2 regions of the Enterobacter cloacae complex sp. HYC074_NIDB genome follow, and region 1 is predicted to be linked to the other one. Evidence: predicted binding sites of a transcription regulator. Region 1 holds the regulator's gene; the other holds the start of a gene.
The links. The regulator PurR, encoded in region 1, represses purine synthesis genes. The targets are predictions, from matches to a motif close to CANGCAAACGTTTGCNTG.
Positions count from the first base shown of each region.

Region 2: carA (glutamine-hydrolyzing carbamoyl-phosphate synthase small subunit) is a predicted target of PurR. The motif match lies at 4,426-4,443, and genes of this name have one in related genera.

Region 1 is NZ_CP114214.1:2,095,933-2,103,885, reverse strand. It holds gene O1724_RS10430 (MFS transporter) at 1-2, opposite strand, end outside; gene cydH (cytochrome bd-I oxidase subunit CydH) at 164-253, opposite strand; gene purR (HTH-type transcriptional repressor PurR) at 551-1,576, shown strand; gene punR (DNA-binding transcriptional activator PunR) at 1,594-2,505, opposite strand; gene punC (purine nucleoside transporter PunC) at 2,618-3,817, shown strand; gene cfa (cyclopropane fatty acyl phospholipid synthase) at 4,116-5,264, shown strand; gene O1724_RS10400 (riboflavin synthase) at 5,296-5,937, opposite strand; gene mdtK (MdtK family multidrug efflux MATE transporter) at 6,163-7,536, shown strand; tRNA gene O1724_RS10390 (tRNA-Val) at 7,690-7,766, shown strand; tRNA gene O1724_RS10385 (tRNA-Val) at 7,771-7,847, shown strand.
Region 2 is NZ_CP114214.1:764,918-772,870, reverse strand. It holds gene carB (carbamoyl-phosphate synthase large subunit) at 1-3,040, opposite strand, end outside; gene carA (glutamine-hydrolyzing carbamoyl-phosphate synthase small subunit) at 3,059-4,207, opposite strand; gene dapB (4-hydroxy-tetrahydrodipicolinate reductase) at 4,662-5,483, opposite strand; gene ispH (4-hydroxy-3-methylbut-2-enyl diphosphate reductase) at 5,689-6,639, opposite strand; gene fkpB (FKBP-type peptidyl-prolyl cis-trans isomerase) at 6,641-7,090, opposite strand; gene lspA (signal peptidase II) at 7,207-7,707, opposite strand; gene ileS (isoleucine--tRNA ligase) at 7,707-7,953, opposite strand, start outside.

The DNA of each region.
Region 1 (7,953 bases):
ATGAAGAGGCTCCGGATACCGTGCCATAACCCGGCACAGAACTAAGAAGTCAAAAGCATGACATCAATCACAAAAAATGAGAAGTTAACATTTTGGCAAAAGATTTTTGCCGGAGAGGTAACAATAGCGGCAAGAGAGGGAGAAGGTTCTCCCTCCGCCTGAATCAGTGCAGTGCAGCGGTTAAACCACCGGCAACAATCAGAGCAAGAACAACAATGGTGGTAAACAGCGAAAACTTCAGATCGGTACTCATCAATTTTTCTCCTTTTATTCACCCTACGAAAAGTGAGCTTGCTCATTTTTACACAGTTCAGGTCAAAAATCTTCCAGGATTTAAACGGATATCCACTTTACCTCTTCCCCTTTTCATCAAGATAGGACAAAATTCCACGCTAAATTTATTAGCGTACCGGCCACTGACCCCCTCCTGACGTCCTGTGTCGTTTTCCCGGCGTGTCGCAACTCATGTTTGCGTAATATGGGTGAGAGAAGGCAAACGTTTACCTTCAATTTTTTCAGGAGCTTAGGATATGGTCTGGAGTGACATTTAATGGCAACAATTAAAGACGTAGCAAAACGCGCAAACGTTTCCACTACAACCGTATCACATGTTATTAACAAAACGCGTTTCGTCGCTGAAGAGACGCGTAATGCCGTCTGGGCGGCAATCAAAGAACTGCACTACTCGCCAAGTGCCGTCGCCCGCAGCCTGAAGGTTAATCACACCAAATCGATTGGCCTGCTGGCCACCAGCAGTGAAGCGGCCTATTTTGCTGAAATCATCGAAGCCGTTGAAAAAAACTGCTTCCAGAAAGGCTATACCCTGATTCTGGGCAATGCGTGGAACAACATTGAAAAACAGCGCGCTTACCTGTCAATGATGGCGCAAAAGCGCGTCGACGGTCTTCTGGTAATGTGTTCTGAATACCCTGAGTCGGTCCTTTCCATGCTGGAAGAGTATCGCCACATTCCGATGGTGGTCATGGACTGGGGCGAGGCGCGCGCAGACTTCACCGACTCCGTTATTGATAACGCCTTTGAAGGCGGCTACATGGCGGGGCGTTATCTGGTAGAACGCGGTCATCGTGAAATTGGCGTGATCCCGGGACCTCTGGAGCGTAACACCGGTGCTGGCCGTCTGGCCGGTTTCATGAAAGCGATGGAAGAGGCGCTGATCACCGTGCCGGAAAACTGGATTGTTCAGGGCGACTTCGAGCCGGAGTCAGGCTATCGCGCCATGCAGCAGATCGTCTCCCAGCCGCATCGCCCTACCGCGGTGTTCTGCGGCGGTGACATCATGGCGATGGGCGCGCTATGCGCGGCAGATGAACTCGGCCTGCGCGTCCCCCAGGATATCTCGGTGATCGGCTATGACAACGTGCGCAACGCCCGCTTCTTTACCCCGGCGCTGACCACCATTCACCAGCCGAAAGATTCGCTGGGTGAAACGGCCTTCAACATGCTTCTGGACAGGATCGTCAACAAGCGTGAACAGTCCCAGTCCATTGAAGTTCACCCGCGCCTGATAGAACGCCGTTCCGTTGCGGACGGTCCGTTCCGCGACTACCGTCGTTAATCACTTTCCGGGGCCAGCTATGCTGGTTCCCGCAACCACTCCCGGTTCAGCGTTTCGCTGTCTCCCAGATAATCCAGCAGCCAGGCCATGGCGGGCGAGACGTCGTTTTGCTGCCACGTCAGACAGCATGCGGCATCCGGGAAGGGGTTTTCCAGCGTCAGAGCCACCCACTCTCCCGCGTCGATGCGCGGGCGCGCAAAATGCACCGGCACCATGCCAACGCACAGCCCCGCGCTCAGACAGGTGGCTGACGACTCCCAGTCCGGCGCGACCACGCGGCGCTGATTATCCAGCAACCAGGTAATGCGCTTGGGCAGCGAGCGGGAGGTATCTTCCAGCACCAGCGAGGGCCAGTTGCGTAATGTGTCATCGCTCAGCGGCCCTTCCAGCGCTGCCAGCGGGTGATCGCGCGCGACCACGCAGGTCCAGCTCAGCATGCCCATGTCGCGAAACGCGTAGCGCCCACCAACCGGGATCGCCTGGGTTGCACCAATCGCCATCTCCGCCCTGCCGTCCGCCAGCGCATCCCAGACGCCGTTGAACACTTCCTGCGAAACACGCAGTTCGACGTCGGAAAAATGACGATAGAAATCGACGATCATCTGCCGGGTCCGCTCCGGCTTAACAATGTTATCCACCGCGATAGCGAGATGCCCGCGCCAGCCGTTGGCGATCTGCTGGCACTGCTCACGGGTGATCTGCATTTTTTTGATGACAGACCGCCCTTCCTTCAAAAACCACGCTCCGGCAGGCGTGAGCTCCACGTCGCGATGACGCCGCTCGAACAGCGGCACCGCCAGCCACGCTTCCAGCTGACGCACCGTGTAACTGATCGCCGAGGGAACGCGATGCAGCTCCTGGGCGGCGCCGGTAAAGCTGCCGTTACGCGCCACGGCATCAACCACTTCAAGGGAATAATCTGACCACATCTTTAGCCTGCAAATTTTTTGAATGCACCCGCCAAATATTAGCGTTTCACAAGCCGCTTTGCACTCCCTACACTCTGCGCCAACGTACACCTGCCTCCTCAGGAGAAAAAAAGTGCAACCCAGGAAAGGATTTTTAGTCTGGCTCGGCGGCTTAAGCGTGCTGGGCTTTTTGGCGACCGATATGTATCTGCCCGCGTTCGCCGCGATGCAGGAAGATTTGCAAACCCCTGCCGCCGCCATCAGCGCCAGTTTGAGTTTGTTCCTCGCCGGTTTTGCTTTTGCGCAATTGCTGTGGGGGCCGCTCTCGGATCGTTTTGGCCGTAAACCCGTCCTGTTGTTGGGGCTGGCGATTTTTGCCGCAGGCTGTCTGGGCATGCTGTGGGTCCGCGATGCCGCCTGGCTGCTGGCGCTGCGCTTTATTCAGGCGGTCGGTGTCTGTGCCGCTGCGGTGACCTGGCAGGCGCTGGTAACCGATTACTACCCCGCCTCGCGCACTAACCGTATATTCGCCACCATTATGCCCCTGGTCGGCCTGTCGCCGGCGCTTGCCCCGTTACTGGGAAGCTGGATCCTGGCGCATTTCGACTGGCAGGCCATTTTCGCCACGCTCTTTGCTATTACGCTGGTCCTGATGCTGCCCGCGTTCGGGCTTAAACCGGCGCATAAAAAAGAGACGCATCCGGACGCGAAGCCCATCACCTTTACCTCTTTACTGCGGTCGAAAGCCTATCGCGGTAACGTGCTGATTTATGCCGCCTGCTCTGCCAGCTTCTTTGCCTGGCTGACCGGTTCGCCGTTCATTCTGCATGACATGGGCTACAGCCCGGCGGCTATCGGCCTGAGCTATGTACCACAGACCATCGCCTTCCTGGTGGGTGGCTATGGCTGTCGCGCCGCGCTGCAAAAATGGGAAGGCCAACAGATGCTGCCCTGGCTGCTGGTGCTGTATGCGCTAAGCGTGATTGCGACCTGGGCTGTCGGCTTTATTCCCGGCGCCGGGCTTGCAGAAATTTTGATTCCGTTCTGCGTCATGGCGATCGCTAACGGGGCCATCTACCCTATCGTTGTAGCCCAGGCGTTGCGTCCATTTCCGCAGGCGACAGGCCGCGCTGCCGCGCTGCAAAATACCCTGCAACTTGGCCTGTGCTTCCTGGCAAGTCTCGTGGTCTCTGCGTTGATTGCAACCCCGCTGCTCACCACTACCAGCGTGATGCTGATCACCGTTGCGCTGGCGGGATTGGGCTATCGCATGCAGTCCTCCGCGCTTCGCGAGCAGAATGACAATGCACAAACCGAAACGTCGCACGCCTGATTGCGCGGGAAACTATGTTAAAAACCAGTGATTAGGTAGCTAACAATTTTCTGTTGAATCACCAAATTTTGCGGCCTATACTGAATTTGGTTCGATTAAATACGATAAATATTAAGTGTTAACGGGAGCCGGAGCGCTCCCGTTTTACCATGGAAGGCATTTCGGCAAGGGTTATCTCCCTTCCTCTGTTCTACGTCGGATATTAGCCTCGCGGGCATTTACCGTGAGATTTCTCACAAACCAAAAAAGCGTCTACGCTGTTTTAAGGTTCTGATCACAGCAAGGTGATGGAGAAGCTATGAGTTCATCGTGTATAGAAGAAGTCAGCGTTCCGGACGATAACTGGTCCCGGATCGTCAGTGAACTGTTGGGACGTGCGGGCATTACGATTAATGGCTCATCCCCCTCCGATCCCCAGATAAAGCATCCCGATTTTTTCAAACGCGTGTTACAGGAGGGATCGTTAGGGCTGGGTGAAAGCTATATGGACGGCTGGTGGGAGTGTGAGCGGCTGGATATGTTCTTCTCCAGCGTATTACGCGCCGGTCTTGAAAAACAGCTCCCTCGTCATTTCAAAGATACCTTACGTATCGCCTCCGCCCGCCTGTTCAATCTGCAAAGTAAAAAACGGGCATGGATCGTCGGTAAAGAGCATTACGACCTTGGCAACGATTTGTTCAGCCGTATGCTCGATCCTTTAATGCAGTACTCCTGCGGATACTGGAAAAAAGCGACGACCCTGGAAGAGGCGCAGCAGGATAAGCTGCAACTGATCTGCGATAAATTGCAGTTACAGCCCGGTATGCGTGTGTTGGACATCGGCTGTGGCTGGGGTGGTCTTGCCTGGTTTATGGCGAAAAATTACGGCGTCAGCGTAGTCGGCGTCACGATTTCGGCTGAACAGCAGAAGATGGCGCAGGAACGCTGTCTGGGACTGGATGTTGATATTCGGCTTCAGGACTACCGCGACCTGAATGAGCAGTTCGATCGTATTGTTTCCGTAGGTATGTTCGAGCACGTGGGGCCGAAGAACTACAAGACCTACTTTGAGGTCGCCGATCGTAACCTGAAGCCTGACGGAATTTTCCTGCTACACACCATCGGCTCTAAGCGCACCGATAACAATGTGGACCCCTGGATCAACAAATATATCTTCCCGAATGGCTGTTTACCCTCTGTTCGCCAGATTGCGAACGCCAGCGAACCGCATTTTATTGTGGAAGACTGGCATAACTTCGGCGCAGATTACGACACGACCCTGATGGCCTGGCATGAACGTTTCCAGGCTGCATGGCCTGAAATCGCCGACAACTATTCGGAACGATTCAAACGGATGTTTAGCTATTATCTGAATGCCTGTGCGGGCGCGTTCCGTGCGCGGGATATACAGCTGTGGCAGGTGGTGTTTAGTCGTGGGATTGAGCACGGCTTGCGGGTGGCTCGCTGAAAAAATAACCCCGGTTTCCCGGGGTTAATTTTTATTCTTCTTCCACGGTCTTTATTATCGCCGCCTCTTTCGCCGCCAGCACGCGCTCAACGGTATCCACGACCGCCTGGGTCTGCGGATCAATTTCGATATTTACGCGCTGCCCCAATTTTTTTGCGCCAAGCGTAGTACGTTGCAGCGTTTCAGGAATTAAATGCACGCAAAAACGCGTTGGCGTCACTTCACCGACGGTCAGACTAATCCCATCGATGCCAATAAATCCTTTATAAAGGATGTATTTCATTAATGACGGATCCTGCACCTTGAACCAGATTTGACGGTTATTTTCCGAGGTCACGATTTTCGCCACTTCTGCGGTGGTCATAATATGGCCCGACATCAGATGCCCACCAATCTCATCGCTGAATTTCGCCGCGCGTTCAACGTTGATGATATCTCCTACCACCAGCTCACCCAGGTTAGTGATGCGCAGCGTCTCTTTCATTAAATCAAAGCTAATCTGATTACCGTTAATTTCGGTCACCGTCAGGCAGCAGCCGTTATGCGCTATCGACGCCCCGGTTTCAATGCCGTCGAGCATATATTCAGGCAGCTCAACCACGTGAGTGCGGAAATTCGGTTTTTCATCAATGGACACCACTTTGGCAGTGCCCTGCACAATACCAGTAAACATGCTTACAGCTCCTGTTCATTCCGAACGGCGATGACACCGTATAATCCCACCACAATAACAGTTGAAAAAACAGGTTGCCAGTGATGCGCAATTTCTGGCGATTTTTTCACTAGATAATTAGTTAAACCCCGCTACAATAGCTGGCATCCCTCTGTTTTTTCTTCTTGCTGCCAGTAACGGCGGCCTTTTTAGTCTCTCAAATAACTACAATACAAAGGTGTTCACGTGCAGAAGTATATGATCGAAGCGCGTCAGTTATTGGCACTGGCAATACCGGTGATCGTCGCGCAGGTAGCCCAAACCGCAATGGGATTTGTGGATACGGTAATGGCCGGTGGTTACAGCGCCACCGATATGGCCGCCGTGGCGATCGGAACCTCAATCTGGCTCCCGGCCATTCTGTTTGGTCACGGCCTGCTGCTGGCGCTAACGCCCGTCATCGCACAGCTTAACGGCTCCGGTCGACGTGACCGCGTGGCCCATCAGGTGCGCCAGGGCTTCTGGCTGGCCGGGTTCGTCTCCGTCCTGATTATGATCGTCCTGTGGAACGCCGGGTATATTATTCGCGCCATGCATAATATCGACCCGGCGCTGGCGGATAAGGCGGTCGGTTATCTGCGCGCCCTGCTCTGGGGCGCGCCCGGCTATCTGTTCTTCCAGGTGGCACGTAACCAGTGTGAAGGGCTGGCAAAAACCAAGCCGGGCATGGTGATGGGCTTTATCGGCTTGCTGGTGAACATTCCCGTGAACTATATCTTCATTTACGGTCATTTTGGCATGCCGGAACTCGGCGGCGTGGGCTGCGGCGTGGCGACGGCAGCGGTGTACTGGGTGATGTTCGGAAGCATGCTCACCTACATTAAGCATGCGCGATCCATGCGCGACATTCGCAACGACACCACCTTTAGCACGCCTGACTGGTCGATGTTGACCCGCCTGACACAGCTGGGTCTGCCCATTGCGCTGGCGCTGTTCTTTGAAGTGACGCTGTTTGCCGTCGTCGCCCTGCTGGTCTCGCCGTTAGGGATTATTGATGTGGCAGGCCACCAGATCGCGCTGAACTTCAGCTCTTTGATGTTTGTTCTGCCGATGTCGCTGGCGGCTGCGGTGACGATTCGCGTGGGCTTCCGTCTGGGGCAAGGTTCTACGCTGGATGCGCAAACGGCTGCCCGCACCGGGCTGGGCGTCGGCGTCTGCATGGCGGTCTGTACCGCCCTCTTTACCGTGCTGTTGCGTGAGCAAATTGCCCTGCTCTATAACGACAACCCGGAGGTAGTGACTCTGGCCTCGCACCTGATGCTGCTGGCGGCCATTTATCAGATCTCTGACTCCATCCAGGTCATTGGCAGCGGCGTGCTGCGTGGGTATAAAGATACGCGTTCCATCTTCTTTATCACCTTTATCGCTTACTGGGTGCTGGGTCTGCCGTGCGGGTACATTCTGGCGCTCACGGATCTGGTGGTGGATCGCATGGGGCCAGCCGGATTCTGGATGGGCTTTATCATCGGCTTAACGTCTGCGGCCATTATGATGATGCTGCGCATGCGTTTCCTGCAACGTCAGCCCTCTACGGTTATTTTGCAGCGCGCTGCACGTTAATGACCCTGTAGCCGCCGGCTGGCGACTACTTTCTCTTCACTTTGCGCGGTAATGAAGCAATCGCGTGAAATCAGAGAGAAAAATGCATTTTCCCTCTTGCCACCTTGGGGCTGTGCCGCTAATATTCGTCCCCGTTGTCACCGACAACACAATGCGTTCATAGCTCAGTTGGTTAGAGCACCACCTTGACATGGTGGGGGTCGTTGGTTCGAGTCCAATTGAACGCACCATTCTGCGTCTGTAGCTCAGTTGGTTAGAGCACCACCTTGACATGGTGGGGGTCGATGGTTCGAGTCCATTCAGACGCACCAATCTGTTTTTCCGCACATTTCATTCCCGTTCAGCCTCATGCAGAGGCAGCAAACCTTTTAAGCACATCGAAAGTGACCTCCAGCCCGCGCGTACCGGGAAAAGCGG
Region 2 (7,953 bases), 1.3 Mb from region 1:
TGATGTAGGTATATTCGCCATTCTTGATACGATCCTGAATGTGCGGACGACCTTCATGCACTTTGTTCACCAGACGCGGGTTGATACCCGCTTCACCCAACACAATCGCCGTACCGTGAGTGGCGTCCAGCTCGAAGCCCTGTTTCAGCAGCTTGGCGGCCAGGTCAACCACGCGCTCTTTATCGCCTTCGCGAACGGAGAGCAGCGCACGGCCAGATTTTCTCATGGTGGAGCTACTGCCCAGCTGCGCTTTCGCAAACGCTTCTGCGAAGGTGCGGCCCACGCCCATTACTTCCCCGGTAGAGCGCATCTCTGGCCCTAACAGCGGGTCAACGCCCGGGAATTTGTTGAACGGCAGCACCACCTCTTTCACCGAGTAGTACGGCGGGATGATTTCTTTCGTGACGCCCTGCTGAGCCAGCGTCTGGCCAGCCATCACGCGCGCCGCCACTTTCGCCAGCGGAATACCGGTCGCTTTAGAGACAAACGGTACGGTACGCGCCGCACGCGGGTTGACTTCAATCAGATAGACTTCGTTGTCTTTTACCGCGAACTGAACGTTCATCAGGCCGCGAACCTGAAGCTCGAAGGCCAGCTTCTGCACCTGCTGGCGCATCACGTCCTGAATCTCCTGGCTCAGGGTATACGCTGGCAGAGAACAGGCGGAGTCACCCGAGTGCACGCCCGCCTGCTCGATGTGCTCCATGATGCCGCCAATCAGCACCATTTCGCCGTCGCAGATGGCATCCACGTCGACTTCAACCGCGTCGTCGAGGAAGCGGTCGAGCAGCACTGGCGCATCGTTGGAAACGCTCACCGCCGTCTGGAAGTAGCGACGCAGGTCCGCTTCGTCGTAGACGATTTCCATCGCGCGGCCGCCCAGTACGTAGGATGGACGCACCACCAGCGGGTAGCCGATCTCTTTCGCTTTCTCAACGGCCATTTCAATCGCGGTCACGGTGGCGTTCGCCGGCTGTTTCAGCTTGAGACGGTCAACCGCCTGCTGGAAACGCTCGCGGTCTTCCGCACGGTCAATCGCATCCGGGCTGGTGCCGATAACCGGTACACCTGCTGCTTCCAGCGCGCGCGCCAGCTTCAGCGGAGTCTGGCCGCCGTACTGCACGATCACGCCTTTTGGCTTCTCGATGCGCACGATTTCCAGCACGTCCTCCAGGGTAACCGGCTCGAAGTAGAGGCGGTCGGAGGTATCGTAGTCGGTCGAGACGGTTTCCGGGTTACAGTTGACCATGATGGTCTCGTAACCGTCTTCGCGCAGCGCCAGAGAGGCGTGTACGCAGCAGTAGTCAAACTCGATGCCCTGGCCGATACGGTTTGGACCGCCGCCCAGCACCATAATCTTGTCGCGGTCGACGGACGGGTTCGCTTCGCACTCGTCTTCATAGGTGGAGTACATGTACGCGGTATCGGTCGAGAACTCTGCCGCACAGGTGTCCACGCGCTTGTAAACCGGATGCAGGTCATACTGGTCGCGCAGCTTGCGGATCTCCGCTTCGCGCACGCCCGCCAGTTTAGCCAGACGCGCATCGGCGAAGCCTTTACGCTTCAGCATACGCAGGAAGTCAGCGTCCAGGCCGTTGATGCCCAGCTCCGCCACTTTCTCTTCCAGACGCACCAGCTCTTCAATCTGCACCAGGAACCAGCGGTCAATGTTAGTCAGGTTAAATACACCGTCGACGGACAGGCCCGCGCGGAAGGCATCGGCGATGTACCAGATACGCTCTGCGCCCGCGTCTTTCAGCTCACGGCGGATTTTGGTCAGCGCTTCCGGGTCGTCCAGGCTGACTTTCGGGTCAAAGCCGGTCGCGCCCACTTCCAGGCCACGCAGCGCTTTTTGCAGGGATTCCTGCTGCGTGCGGCCAATCGCCATGACTTCACCAACAGATTTCATCTGGGTGGTCAGACGGTCGTTGGCGCCGGCGAATTTCTCGAAGTTAAAGCGAGGAATTTTAGTCACAACGTAGTCGATGGACGGTTCGAAGGACGCTGGGGTGCGGCCACCGGTGATGTCGTTCATCAGCTCGTCAAGGGTGTAACCCACCGCCAGTTTCGCCGCCACCTTCGCAATCGGGAAGCCGGTGGCTTTGGAGGCCAGCGCGGAGGAACGGGACACGCGCGGGTTCATTTCGATAACAATCAGACGGCCGGTTTTCGGGTTCACCGAGAACTGCACGTTAGAGCCGCCGGTTTCCACGCCGATTTCACGCAGTACCGCCATCGAGGCGTTACGCATGATTTGGTACTCTTTGTCGGTCAGCGTCTGAGCTGGCGCAACGGTGATAGAGTCGCCGGTGTGGATCCCCATCGCGTCAAAGTTTTCGATGGAGCAGACGATGATGCAGTTGTCGTTTTTATCACGCACCACTTCCATCTCGTACTCTTTCCAGCCAATCAGCGATTCATCAATCAGCAGCTCTTTGGTTGGGGAGAGATCCAGGCCGCGCTCACAAATCTCTTCAAACTCTTCGCGGTTGTAGGCAATGCCGCCGCCGGTGCCGCCCATGGTGAACGATGGACGGATGATGCACGGATAGCCCACTTCAGCCGCAACGGCCAGCGCTTCTTCCATATTGTGCGCGATACCGGAACGCGCGGTATCAAGGCCAATTTTTTTCATTGCCACGTCGAAGCGGCGACGGTCTTCTGCTTTATCAATCGCGTCGGCGGTCGCACCGATCATGGTCACGCCGAACTCTTCCAGCACGCCCTGACGCTCCAGCTCCAGCGCACAGTTCAGCGCCGTCTGGCCGCCCATGGTCGGCAGCACCGCGTCCGGACGCTCTTTCTCGATAATTTTGCGTACCACTTCCCAGTGAATTGGCTCGATGTAGGTCGCATCCGCCATTTCCGGGTCGGTCATGATGGTGGCCGGGTTAGAGTTCACCAGAATGACGCGGTAACCCTCTTCACGCAGGGCTTTACACGCCTGCGCGCCAGAGTAGTCAAATTCACAGGCCTGGCCGATGACAATCGGGCCAGCGCCAAGGATCAGGATGCTTTTTATGTCTGTACGTTTTGGCATGGTCTTCTCAGCTCCTGATTATTTAGCGATCTTACGGTATTGCTCAATAAGTTCGATGAAGTGATCGAACAGCGGTGCGGCATCGTGTGGGCCCGGGCTGGCTTCAGGGTGGCCCTGGAAGCTGAACGCAGGTTTATCGGTACGATGGATACCCTGCAAGGTACCATCGAACAGTGATTTGTGCGTCACGCGCAGGTTAGCCGGCATCGTCGCTTCATCCACAGCGAAGCCGTGGTTCTGCGCGGTGATCATCACCGTGTTGTTGTCGATATCTTTCACCGGGTGGTTACCACCGTGGTGGCCGAACTTCATCTTGACGGTGTTCGCTCCGCTCGCCAGCGCCAGCAGCTGATGGCCGAGACAGATGCCGAATACCGGGATATCGGTTTCAAGGAAGGACTTGATGGCGTCGATAGCGTAGTCGCACGGCGCCGGGTCGCCAGGACCGTTAGAGAGGAAGATGCCGTCCGGGTTCATCTTCAGAACATCTTCCGCAGACGTTTGTGCCGGGACGACCGTCAGGCGGCAGCCACGGTCAACCAGCATACGCAGGATGTTGCGCTTGGCGCCAAAATCGTAGGCCACCACGTGGAACGGCAGCTCGCTTTCCGGTTTCGCTTCCGGCAGGCCGCCTTCCAGCGTCCAGCTACCCTGCGTCCAGCTGTAGGCTTCCGCCGTGGTCACTTCTTTCGCCAGGTCCATACCGTTCAGACCCGGGAAGGCTTTCGCTTTTTCCAGCGCCAGCGTCGCATCGAGGTTATCCCCTGCGATGATACAACCGTTTTGTGCGCCCTTCTCGCGCAGCAGACGCGTCAGCTTACGGGTATCGATATCGGCAATCGCCACAATGTTATGGCGCTTCAGGTAAGAAGAGAGGTCTTCGGTGTTGCGGAAGTTGCTGGCAATCAGCGGCAGGTCGCGAATGACCAGGCCTTGCGCATGTACCTGAGAGGATTCTTCGTCAGCCGCATTGGTGCCGACATTGCCGATATGAGGATAAGTAAGAGTAACGATTTGGCGAGAATAGGAAGGATCAGTGAGGATTTCTTGATAACCGGTCATTGAAGTATTGAAAACGACTTCCCCAACCGCCGAACCCGTTGCCCCTATGGCCCGACCGATAAACTGGGTTCCGTCTTCCAGAACCAATAGCGCTGACTTAATCAAAACACCCTCCAGAGAATATTCACTCACTTTATTTGCATATTAATTCATAACCATATCATGGATCAATGCAAATGTGTTGCCAGCGGATTTTTGGCAAACGGCGGCATTCTGGGGATTTGCCATGTAAAAGTCAACTTAAAACGGGAGTTTTGTTTATTCTTTTGCAAGCCTGGCATCTGGAATGGGATTTAATGGGCAAAAAGATCAGGTAAATCATTCCGGAAAACGCTTGCGCGGCAGGTTTGTTAGAATTTTAGGGAGGCGGGTGACAAAAAGTGGACCAGATGGTCAAAATTTACATATATTTCACAGAAAAATGGCACATCAATAAGCTTTATACCGCCTAAGCATTATTTTTTATCTAAAACGGATAAAATAAGAGGGCAATAAATTATTGCCCCATGCAATCAAGTAATTACGACTGCAATAACCACATCACGATGGGTAATATCGCTTACAAATTATTGAGATCAAGCACATCTCGCATATCAAAAAGACCCTTTTCCTTCGCGTTAAGCCACAAAGCGGCGCGAACTGCACCATTCGCAAACGTCATGCGGCTTGACGCTTTGTGGGTAATCTCAACACGTTCGCCAATATCGGCGAACATCGCCGTATGTTCACCGACGATATCGCCTGCACGAACGGTTGCGAAACCAATTGTCCCGGGCACGCGTTCGCCGGTATGTCCTTCACGGGTATAGACCGCGCACTCTTTTAAATCTTTATCAAGTGCATGAGCAATCGCTTCGCCCATCGCCAGCGCCGTGCCTGATGGAGCATCAACTTTATAGCGGTGGTGTGCTTCAACAATCTCAATGTCGGTATAATTGCCCATCACCTTCGCTGCCTTTTCCAGCAGTTTCAGCATGACGTTAACGCCGACGCTAAAGTTCGCAGCGAAGACAATCGCAATGTCGGTGGCTGCGTCCTGAATGGCCTGTTTACCGGCATCATCGAAACCAGTGGTACCAATCACCATCCCTTTACCGTGCTGACGGCAAAACGCCAGATGAGCCAGCGTGCCTTCCGGACGGGTAAAGTCGATGAACACATCAAAGTCTTCTTTCACTGCCTCAAGGCTGCTCTGTACGGTTACGCCTGTCTTGCCCGCGCCCGCCAGTTCGCCTGCATCGGCTCCCAGCAGGGATGAACCCTCACGCTCCAGCGCCGCGCCGAGTGCCACGCCATCCATCTGTAGTGCCGCCTGAATCAGCTGGCGACCCATACGTCCACCCGCGCCCGCAATAGCAACGCGGATCTGTGCATCATGCATAGTTATTCTCTTACGTTAAAATGATGTAAACCGTTTTCAGATTAACCAGCCTTGGCAAAGCCTGCCAACTGAAAACACCGATAATTAGAATTTAACGTGAAACCGACTTAAATATCAGTAAAAGACATGATTTTGTCGTCACGATAAAGTTTGGGGTAAAAAAAAGGCCAGCACAGGAGGTGCTGGCCTTTCATCAGATAAAGAACTATTCCACTTCTCGCGCGTCAATACGCAACTCTTTCGGCACTTCAAAGACAATGTTCTCTTCGCGGCCTTCCAGCGGCACCGCTTCGCCACCGCCCAGCTCTTGCAGGCGGGCAATGACGTTCTGCACCAGAATATCCGGCGCTGAAGCGCCTGCGGTAACACCGACGCAGACCGCGTTTTTCACCCACGCTTCCTGAATGTCCGTTGCGTCGTCGATTAAAAACGCCGCTTTCCCCATACGCTGCGCCAGTTCGGCCAGACGGTTAGAGTTAGAGGAGTTTTTCGAGCCGACCACCAGCACCACGTCCGCCTGTTCAGCCAGCGCGCGCACGGCTTCCTGACGGTTGGTGGTTGCGTAGCAGATATCATCTTTGCGCGGCCCGACGATTTTCGGGAAGCGCTGGCGCAGGGCGTCAATCACGTCTGAGGTGTCGTCCACGGAAAGCGTCGTCTGGGTCATAAACGACAGTCGGGCTTCGTTTTTCACATTCAGCGTAAAGACGTCTTCCGGTGACTCAACCAGATACATGCCCCCTTCCGGGTTGCTGTACTGGCCCATGGTGCCTTCCACTTCCGGGTGACCGGCGTGACCAATCAGAATTGACTCTTCACCGCGACGGCTGGCGCGCGCCACTTCCATATGCACTTTGGTCACCAGCGGACAGGTGGCATCGAAAACGGTCAGATCGCGGTTTTTCGCCTCGTTGCGTACCGCCTGCGAGACGCCGTGCGCGGAGAAGATGAGAATTGCGCCGTCCGGCACTTCGCTGATCTGCTCGATAAAAATCGCACCGCGCTCGCGCAGGCTGTCGACCACGTAGCGGTTGTGCACCACTTCGTGACGCACGTAAATCGGCGCGCCGTAAATCTCCAGCGCGTTTTCAACAATGCTGATAGCGCGGTCTACACCGGCGCAAAAACCGCGCGGGTTAGCCAACAGGATCTGCATTTCAGGCCTCCAGTGCCGGATCGATCTCCAGCACTTCTACATCAAAATGGACAGTGCGCCCGGCAAGCGGATGGTTGAAGTCAACGGTAATCGAGTCGCCGTTGATTTCGCGGATCACGCCAGGCATTTCGCTGCCGTCCATAGCGGTAAAGAGCATAATTGCCCCGATCTCCGGTTCACCCGCGTCCATAAACTCACGACGGGAGAAGTACTGGATCAGATCCGGGCTTGGCACGCCAAACGCGGCATCCGGCTCCAGCGAAAAGGCTTTTTTCTCACCCTCTTTCAGACCGAGAAGCTGCTGCTCAAGACCTTCAGACAGGGAGGTATCGCCAAGACGAAACAGGGCTGGTTTGCCGTTGTTGCGGGTGGATTCGGCCGTAGAGCCGTCATCCAGCTTCAGCGTAAAGTGAACGAGAACCGCGCTGTTGCTCTGTACGGATTTAGACATGCAAATTGCTCGCTTGTTTTGGGTCACCTGTTGCCCGGTGGCGCTACGCTTACCGGGCCTACGGGGGCCACAAATTCTGTAGGCCGGGATCGCTACGCGTCACCCGGCTGGTTTTGTTACGCCTGCTCTTTCGCTGCTGGTTTAGGCAAGAAGCCTTCCAGCACGATTAACGCCGCACCAACGCATATTGCGCTATCGGCGAGGTTAAAGGTCGCGAAGTGCCAGTCGCCGACGTAGAAGTCGATCATATCGACCACAAAGCCGTGCCACAGGCGGTCAAACAGGTTACCCAGCGCGCCGCCAATGATCAGCGCGTAGGCGATGTTATTCAGCTTTTGCGTGGCCTTCGAGCGGTACATCAGCACCGCCAGCACGACGCAGATACCGATAGCGATACCCGCGAAGAACCAGCGCTGCCAGCCACCGCTGTCGGCAAGGAAACTAAACGCCGCACCGTAGTTGCGGGCGTAGTGCAGGTTAAGCGACGGGAACAGCGGGACCGTATCCCCCAGAGCGAAATTCTGGAGGATCAGGAACTTGCTGCCCAAATCAATAATCAGCACCACTACCACCAGCCACAGCCAGCGCAGTCCTGTTGAACAGAGAGTTTTACTCATCAGGCAAACTTACGTTTTTCGCCGTCACCGGCGACGTTGCTTACACAGCGTCCGCAGATGTCTGCGTGTTCCGCCACCTGACCGACATCGGTAGTGTAATGCCAGCAACGCGGGCATTTCTCACCGTCGGCTTTGCTCAGTGCGACCTTCAGTCCTTTGAGCAGTTCGCTCTGCTGAGCATCAGCAGACGCCTCGGCATAATCCGCAACTTTCGCACCGGAGGTCAACAGGACAAATCGTAATTCA